One region of the Aliiglaciecola sp. LCG003 genome, then DNA from elsewhere that is predicted to be linked to it. Evidence: predicted binding sites of a transcription regulator. Region 1 holds the regulator's gene; each other region holds the start of a gene.
The links. Region 1 encodes FliA, which starts transcription of late flagellar genes. Its sites were predicted from a motif close to CTAAAGNTNNNNNNNNNNNNGCCGATA; they were not measured.

Region 1 (3,141 bases):
ACGTCATCCCGCGTATCTGCATCGATGATTGGTCCTTCCGCTTTGACTTTATCGGACTGAGGTTCAGTTTTGTTAGCACTTTCGTCATATTTCGACATTAAACTGTTTGCTTCTGGTGACCCAAACACTGTCAACATGTTAACTAAGCTCAATTCAACTTCTTTAACCAATTCAATTACTCTGCGGATAACCTGACCGGTCAAGTCCTGGTAACCCTGAGCCATTAATACCTCAGTAAGCAGAGTATTTAGTTTAGCAGTATCTGCGGAGGATTCTTCTAAAAGCGAATCTAATTCGTAGCATAAGCTCTTAAACTCACCTATTTGCAGCTGTCTGGTCATTAATTTTTTCCATTCAGGCAAAATTTTGGCGATCCCTGAATGTAGCCTTTCTGCTATCGGCATACTTGTTTCGACCGCATCCATCGTCTGGTTAGCAGCTTTTTCAGTGGTTTCAATCACGTAATTGAGACGACTTTGCGCATCTGGAATTTCTTCTGTCGCCAAATTAGAAATCCGCGGGTCTAACTGAAAGGTATTTAACGAATCATGCAGTTGACGGGTTAGCTTACCCACTTCAGCAAACAATTCGACAGAATCGGTTAATGATGCTTCTTCGAGTAATTCTTTGGCCGCAAGGTTATCTCCTTGTTCCAAAAGAGCCACTAACTTTCTCGCATCTTCAATCGATAACGGTGCTTCGACAGAGCTGGTCATTAAGACACTCCTATTGTGTTGTTAACAGGTGAGTCTTAACCCAAACGCTCAAAAATTTTGTCAAGCTTTTCCTTCAGTGTAGCTGCAGTAAAAGGTTTAACAACATAACCATTTACACCTGCCTGCGCAGCGGCAACGATTTGTTCTTTTTTGGCTTCAGCCGTTACCATCAAAACTGGTAAATGCTTCAAGCTATCATCTGCACGAATCGCTCTAAGAAGATCAATTCCCTGCATGCCGGGCATATTCCAGTCTGTTACCACAAAGTCAAACTCTCCTTGTTGCAACATAGGAAGTGCAGTGCTGCCATCATCGGCCTCCTGCACATTAGTAAACCCAAGATCTTTAAGTAGATTTTTAATGATACGTCTCATTGTTGAAAAATCATCAACCACAAGAATTTTCATACTTTTATTCAAAACTGCCTCCAATGAGGATTAAACCAAAATTATATTCTATTGTTCTTCGTTCATTCGCCAAGAATGCATTTTATTTTTCAATTTAAGCATCGCCTGACTATGAATTTGGCTAACTCTCGATTCACTCACCTCGAGTACTTCACCAATTTCGCGTAGATTGAGTTCTTCATCATAGTATAACGACAATACAATCGCTTCTCGCTCAGGTAAAGTAGTAATAGCATGGGCGAGGGCTTTTTGAAATGATCCTTGTAATAAATCCTGAAATGGAGCATCGCTACCTTTATTTTGCTCGGTAGAAATTACATCTTCAGTAATACCCAGATCTTCGATTCCAATAATTTTACCCGCGTTTACTTCATTCAACATTTGATGATAATCAGTGAGAGAAACTTGAAGTTTTTCAGCCACATCAACATCTCTGGCGTCCCTTCCTGTCTCACGCTCAACCTGATTAATGGCTTCAGTAATGGCACGACCGTTCTTATGCACAGAACGAGGTGTCCAATCACCTTTGCGAATTTCGTCTAACATGGCTCCGCGTATACGGATACCGGCAAAGGTCTCAAAACTTGCACCTTTGGTGCCATCAAAATTTTTCGCTGCCTCAAGCAATCCAATCATGCCAGATTGAATTAAATCATCGACTAATACACTAGCAGGCAACCTAGCCAAAAGATGATGTGCAATGCGCTTAACCAGAGAAGCATGTCTTTCTACCAATTGGGCCATATTGACCTGTTGTTGATAAGCTGCAGCTTTTCTATTCACCCTTGACCACCCACCGCCTTGTCGACAATAAGTTGCTCAAGGAAAAATTCTAAATGGCCACCAGGCTGATTAGGTATAGGCCATTGCAATGCTTTTTCGGCTAAGCCTTTAATCGCTACAGCAGCAGGTGAACTAGGAAAAGCATCGACTATCGCCCTTTGCTTACGCACTGAATTGCGAATATTCTCATCGTAGGGAATAGTCGCAACCAATTCCAACGCCACATCTAAGAAGCGATTGGTCACTTTAGACAACTTAGCAAACAACTCTTGGCCTTCGCGCATATTACGCACCATGTTTGCAACAATCTTAAACCGAAATACGCCATGTTCACGGTTGAGTAATTTGATCAGCGCATATGCATCTGTCAATGATGTTGGCTCGTCGCAAACAACCATCATGATGTCTTGAGAGGCACGGGAAAAGCTTAGCACCATATCTGAAATGCCAGCGGCGGTATCGACGATAAGTACATCGATATCGGTTCTTAGCTCACTGAACGCTCGGATAAGTCCGGCATGTTCAGTTGGACTTAATTCTGTCATAGATTGAGAGCCTGAGGTGGCCGGCGCAATTAGCACGCCATGGGGCCCCATCACTAATACCTCATCTAAGGTGCATTCACCTGACAGTACATGAGAGAGATTTTTTTCGACCCTTAAACCTAGCATTACATCAACATTAGCCAAACCCAAGTCAGCATCTAGCACCATGACTCGCTTGCCCGTTTTAGCCATTGAAATTGCAGTATTAAGGGTAATGTTTGTTTTACCTACACCGCCTTTACCGCCGGTGACCGCAATTACTTTAATTAATCGAGATTGATTCATTCTTCTTAAGCTACTCGCTTGGTCCTCAATCATACTGACATTGCCGACTTTTGAACTTCGATTTTACCAGTATGGAGCAAACCATATTTTTTATAAAGCTTAGCCGCTGTTGATATTAAATACTTTGCATCGGCAACTTTAATATCCTCAGGGACACTTTGTCCATCCGTTAAATAACTAACGGCTAATTTGTGTTCAATTGCCACACTAAGCGCTTCACCAAGACTGTAACATTCGTCCAACTTGGTAAAAATACATCCCTGCAATGAAATGTGTTGATAAGCACTAAGGGTATGCTCCATTACCCGATGTTGAGCATTCGCCTGCATCACAACATATTTTTTGATACTAGCACAAGAATGCTGATTTAACGTATCTAACTGTTTGATCAATCTGGCGTCACGT
Region 2 (3,141 bases), 1.9 Mb from region 1:
CAACGTATTTAGATTGCTGCTCAGAGAACACACTGGAACCTCAAACGCATTTCGAGCGGCAGTCATAAGAGAAATACAGCACTTTACGGAAGAACTCACCGATTACACAGTGGCAACAACTGAATTAAATAAAGAATTGGCTAATATGCAAGCCGAAGCTATGGTTAAGCTGGTTTTCAGTACTGGTGCTGAAGCACTCGATTTAGACAAAAAACAACGTGCGTTGTTGGCAAAACGACTCAAAATTCAGCTGCGTTTTATATCAAACGGTGCAATTGAATATGCTAAATCGACAGCTTGATTATGCTCACACAGTTTCATTTATCAGCGCCTAGTTAAATAAACACCTGCTTCAACATGGTGGGTATAGGGAAATTGATCGAATAAAGCAAAGCGCTGAACTTTATGGGTTTTATTCAGCACTTGCAGATTGCTATTAAGGGTCTCAGGGTTACAAGAGATATAAACAATATTTTGGTACTGCTGAACCATTTTGACGGTTTCATCATCGAGGCCTGCTCGGGGTGGATCAACTAAAACGGTTTGGCAGTCATAAACTGACAAATCTATCCCTTGTAAACGATTGAATTCTCGTTTTCCCTGTTGAGCTTCTACGAATTCTTCACTCGACATACGCAAAATGGTGACATTGTGGGTTCCATTTGCATGGATGTTAACTTGCGCTGCAGCGACCGAGGTTTTAGATATTTCGGTAGCTAGCACCCGAGCGAAGTTTTGTGCCATGGGTATACTAAAATTACCTAAGCCACAATACAACTCAAGCAAATCTCCCTGACTATTCTGAGTTACGTCCAATGCCCATTCAATCATGTTGATATTGACTTGGGCATTGGGTTGGGTAAAGCTGTTCTCGATTTGTTTGAAGGTATAAGTTTTGCCCTTGATGAGCAATTTTTCTGTGACAAAATCTTTGTCCATCAGCATTTTTTGTTTACGGGCCCTGCCGACGATATCAATCACATATTTTTCCCGTAGAACATTCAAAATAGCTTCTATCTGAGCTTGCCAGTTTTCATCTAAAGGTTTGTGATATAGCAGCGAAACAACAATCTCACCACTAAGAGTGCTCAGATAATCAATTTGAAATAGCTTTCTTCTAGCAACCTCATTTTGCTTTAGCAAGCTAAGTAAGTCCTGCATTACCTGATTGATCAGATTACTTGCTGGTGGAAAGTCTGATACTTGATATTTCTCTTTGTTCTGGCTGTCGAACATAATATGAAAAAGATCAGCACCATCATGCCACACCCTGAATTCTGCGCGCATCCGATAATTGAGCTTTGTCGATGGGAATATTTCTAGCTCAGGCATATCGAATTCAGTAAAGCTGTGCTGCAACGCTTTGCTCTTGTGCGACAGTAAGCTGTCGTATTGCAAGGGATCAATTTGTGTTGGACGCACTGGATTGGTAGACATGATTCGATTCGACATTTATGGCTAGGGATCGCGAATTGTAAGGATTTACCCGTAGCTTGCAAATTGATTTCAAATTAATTCCAGTAATTTTTCAACAAATTCATTATTGTGGCAAAATCAAAATGGTAATTGTTCAAAATAAAAGCTAATTATTCTGGAGTTTTCGCCGATACTAATAACGAGGACAGTGAGGTGACAGAGATGAATTTTGGTGAAATAAAAACGTTTATGGGCAACAAGCCCCAAGCCAACCCTAATGAAGCGGTGCAACAGCAGTTGCGAGAGACTGGCTTGAAGCAAGCGGTTGAAGGTTTGCGCACACAATCTGACACTACGGTAGGCAAATTAAGCTCCCATAGCGCAGTAGCTTTACGGGTGTTCGGTAATTCTTTAAATCAAAATGTTCAATTGGACGGCAAAACAGTCAACGTACCCGTGCCAAAAGAAGCCTCCAAAGGGCTTTTCGATTTTGAAGAGATCGCTAAAAATGTGTTGAAGTTCGTCGGCGGTGTGATCAGCGGTGCAGCGAAAAGTGGTGCAGACGAAGACACTTTGATAAGTCTATTTGAGCAAGCACGTTCTGGTGTAGCTAAAGGCATAAAAATGGCTGAAAAAGATCTCGCCGGCTTTATGAATGAAGACATATCAAAGGGAATTAGCCGAAGCGCAGATATGATTGAGCAAGGTATCCAACGCCTACAAGATTCCCTACTAAAGGGCAGCAATGAAGATCAGCAAGCTGAAGGACGAGATGGCTCTACAAGTATATACAAATCATCAGAGTCGATTTCAGCTTCTATACAACAAAGTAGGTCCTTGAGTATCCGCACCGCTGACGGTGATGAAGTGACCATACGTTTTGAAGATGTTCAACAATTTGAATTAAATCGCCAGCGTTTGGTTGAGCAGCAAGCACCTAATTTTGGTTCGGCTACTGGTGGCGGTATTGAACGCAATGATGTGTTGCCCCGTGACATCACTGACGATGTAGTTTCTGACAACGAACTGCAAGGTGAGTCCCGAGGACGGGCAGGTGTAACCGGTTCACCAGATGTCGATATTAACGACAGCAAAGCTAATCAAAGCGCACAAGCGCAGCAGGCTATTTTTGTAGACAAAAGCAGCGTTAGTTTCTCAGTCACCGGTGAGCTAGATGAAAGTGAACTAGCCGCAATTGGACAATTAGTCAGTGATGTTAATTCATTAGCCACGACTTTTTTCGATGGTGATGTGGAAACCGCCTTTAATCAAGCCTTGGAACTGGGTTTCAACGAGCAGGAACTAACGGGCTTCGCGCTGCAATTGGCCCGACAAGAACGTGTTGAAGTGGTTAAAGCCTATGAATCTGTATCTCATTTTAACAATGATAAACAGGCTTCTGACCAAGCACAGAGACCTATTGAGAAAGTAAGTGATTACTTACAAAAGATGCTGGACGTTTTTGAGCAATCGAAACAAACACTGGCTGATGGCGAACAATACGAGAAGTTAGTAAACGGCATGGTAAATCATATCGATAACTTGGGTATTGATGATTTGATCAGTGCAATTAACGACTTCCATAGTTTTAATAATCGTCTGCTGTCTAATTTACCTAAGCAAGCAGAGCCCGCTTTAGGTGAGTCTTCTTAATAGCTAACATTGTTATTAATGGAAGTGGGTTTTTGGGATCTGATAAAAGGCTGAACACAGTGTTGTTCAGCC
Region 3 (3,141 bases), 1.2 Mb from region 1:
TGCAAAATATCAGTCCTGTGCAACTATTTGCGCTGATTTTTTGTTGTCTAAACACGGTGATTGCTTATGGCTGTTTCACAGAAGCACTTAATATTTGGAGTGCTTCAAAGGTAAGTGCTGTAGTGGCGACCGGTCCACTTTTCACCTTTTTGAGTATGCATATTGCTCAGCGATTATATCCAGATAAATTTGCCATGATCCCCCTCAGCGCTGTGGTGGTGGGTGGAGCGCTATGTGTTGTGATGGGCTCTATCACCATAGCGCTGGCTAAGCAAAAACCACGGATTTAATCTTTTTTGGAGGGTTGTTCTTTTTTAGCCTCAGCCCCTATTGGAGTTTCATTTTTTTTACATATGGTATCGTATTCATCTCGATAGTAGCGCAAGTTCAAACAAGCTTCTTCATATCGCAATTTTGCAGTCAAGGCTTGTTGAGGGTACTCGGTACGTTCCATGGTCTTGCGCAACCTTTCACATTCTTGATGTTGTTGCTTCACCTCTAAAATTTCTTCACAGGGGTTTTGTTTACTTGCGCAACCAGCCAACATTAAGATAATAGTGCTAACAAAAGTTATTTTGGAAATAGTAGTCAGGGGGGAGTTAATGGTCATTTACTTCTCTTAGGTAAGAATATGATGAGATTTAACATATTTCAGATTGGGCTAACAATAGCTGACAGTAAGGCAAAAATCTACTTCGCAATTTAAAATTACGCGCTAGACAACCGCTAAGTGACCGTCGCTGTGCAGACAGGCATGACATCAAATTGACCACAGTTATCTGGACCAGCATGCCAAAATCAACTTGTCGTGAGGTATTGAAAAATATAGCTGGGAGATAAACTTAAAACGCTATGGGATTGAATAGGGGGCAGGGCTTACAATTCGAACTGCTGATTGAGATTTAGCTTGTATAAAATAGCCGACTAAAGGCCGGCTATTTAGAATGTGGTGGAGGGGGCAGGATTCGAACCTGCGAAGGCTGAGCCGGCAGATTTACAGTCTGCTCCCGTTGACCGCTTGGGTACCCCTCCAAAGAGGCGCGTATACTAACAGAAAATTCCACGGTGTAAATAAGCATGTTGAAAAGTAGTTGAAATAACCTGGACAGGCATCAGGCATGGTTTCACTACGTGGACACCCACCGCCACACTACGTGGACACCCACCGCTATTCCCACCGCTATTTTTTCCCAATCAATTGGCACTGCGTGGACAGGCATCGCAATCTTGATGTGTAATCATGGGGTATGGCATAGCAAAACTGTGATTCAATTGGCACTGCGTGGACAGGCATCGCAATCTTGATGTGTAATCATGGGGTATGGCATAGCAAAACTGTGATTCAAATGAACACGGGTTTGGGTAAGTAGATTTATGTTTAAATTTTGAATGGAGTTTACGAAGTTGAAATTTGATAAAACAGCCGACTGAGGGTCGGCTACTTGCAATGTGGTGGAGGGGGCAGGATTCGAACCTGCGAAGGCTGAGCCGGCAGATTTACAGTCTGCTCCCGTTGACCGCTTGGGTACCCCTCCAAAGAGGCGCGTATACTAACAGAAAATTCCATGCTGTAAATAAAGATTAAAGTTTTTTAGATATAAAACGATAAAAAAGTAGTAGTAAAGGAATAAATGCGTGAATTCTGAACAACTTAAAGCCTCCGCGGTAAAAATACATGACTTAGAATGGTCTGGGTCGGTTAATCGCTCATTAGGTCATGGTGGCAAATTTGCCCTTCTGATGTCTATGTTAGAGGGGGACTTCTTAAATCGCCCCGAAATTATTGAAACCCAAGATAGCGATCCCAAAACAGATCCATTAGCTAATTTGCGGGGTTTATATCGGTCACCTGCGCTACAAGCCACAGTTGCAGATTGGCAACTTGCAGATACCGGAGCAAAAATGTTCCAACGTAAACCTTATGATGCAGTTTTGTGGAATGCCCTTCATCCTCAGCCGTTATCAATGCGCGATGACGCTAAACATATTGAAGCAGAAGTTTTGGCCAATTGTGGCTTAAGTACTCAGCAGCGACTTTCTGGTCAAGCTGCTAAAATAATTCAAGTTGATGAAACTAAGTTATACGATGTGCTAAATCAACTGAGTTAACCTTTCAGGCAGTTGCCTAATACCCATCTAAAAATCATGGTTTTTGCAAGCCTATTATTATTTGCTATACTGCGCGCCGCAAAAAAGTTTGCTTTGGTTTTACGTTCCAATTCGCAATAAGGTTATTTATGTCTAAATTCATTGTTTGCGCGATGTACAAATTTGTCGCGCTTGAAAATTATAAAGAAATGCGTCAGCCGTTACTCGATGTAATGGAATCAAATGATATCAAAGGTACGCTGTTGTTGGCCGCTGAAGGTGTTAATGGCACCATCTCAGGTACACGGGAGGGCATCGATGCTCTTCTGTGTTATTTAAATGCTGACCCCCGTATCAATCCGATTTCGACTAAAGAATCGTTAGACGATAGTCAGGCTTTCTACCGCACTAAAGTTAAACTAAAAAAAGAAATTGTGACCATGGGTGTGGAAGGAATAGATCCCCAGCAGACAGTAGGTACCTATGTGAAACCACAAGAGTGGAATAGGTTAATTTCTGATCCTGAAGTGTTGCTTATTGATACCCGAAACAAATATGAGATTGATATTGGCACTTTTAAAAACGCAGTCAATCCGAATACCGATTCGTTTCGTGAGTTTCCACAGTATGTTAAAGACAATCTAGACCCAGAAAAACACAAAAAAGTCGCGATGTTTTGCACCGGCGGGATACGCTGTGAAAAATCTACCGCGTATCTTAAAGAGCAAGGTTTTGATGAGGTATATCACTTAGAGGGCGGTATCTTAAAGTACCTCGAAGAAGTGCCTCAAGAAAATACCCTTTGGCAGGGTGATTGTTTTGTATTTGATAACCGAGTGGCCGTTGATCACAGCCTACAGAAAAGCCACTATCAAGCTTGTTATGCATGCAGGTTGCCAATTACAGAAGAAGATACTCAGAGCGAACTGTATGAAGCAGGAGTGAGTTGTCCCCGTTGTCACGGCACTCACACTGTTGATCAGATTGAGCGCTTCCGTGAACGGGAAAAGCAAGTTAACTTGGCTAAAATGCGCAATGAGGAGCACGTGGGTT

Region 2: QR722_RS02550 (DUF5610 domain-containing protein) is a predicted target of FliA. The motif match lies at 1,583-1,609, and genes of this name have one in related genera.
Region 3: QR722_RS08235 (VC2046/SO_2500 family protein) is a predicted target of FliA. The motif match lies at 1,582-1,608, and genes of this name have one in related genera.

The regions. Positions count from the first base shown of each region.
Region 1 is NZ_CP128185.1:3,148,255-3,151,395, forward strand. Features, by position in the region: gene QR722_RS13745 (protein phosphatase CheZ) at 1-716, opposite strand, end outside; gene cheY (chemotaxis response regulator CheY) at 752-1,135, opposite strand; gene QR722_RS13755 (RNA polymerase sigma factor FliA) at 1,172-1,906, opposite strand; gene QR722_RS13760 (MinD/ParA family ATP-binding protein) at 1,903-2,769, opposite strand; gene flhF (flagellar biosynthesis GTPase FlhF) at 2,766-3,141, opposite strand, start outside.
Region 2 is NZ_CP128185.1:601,977-605,117, forward strand. Features, by position in the region: gene fabR (HTH-type transcriptional repressor FabR) at 1-301, shown strand, start outside; gene trmA (tRNA (uridine(54)-C5)-methyltransferase TrmA) at 325-1,422, opposite strand; gene QR722_RS02550 (DUF5610 domain-containing protein) at 1,639-3,069, shown strand.
Region 3 is NZ_CP128185.1:1,920,309-1,923,449, forward strand. Features, by position in the region: gene QR722_RS08215 (DMT family transporter) at 1-290, shown strand, start outside; gene QR722_RS08220 (hypothetical protein) at 287-610, opposite strand; tRNA gene QR722_RS08225 (tRNA-Tyr) at 948-1,032, opposite strand; tRNA gene QR722_RS08230 (tRNA-Tyr) at 1,451-1,535, opposite strand; gene QR722_RS08235 (VC2046/SO_2500 family protein) at 1,636-2,109, shown strand; gene trhO (oxygen-dependent tRNA uridine(34) hydroxylase TrhO) at 2,238-3,141, shown strand, end outside.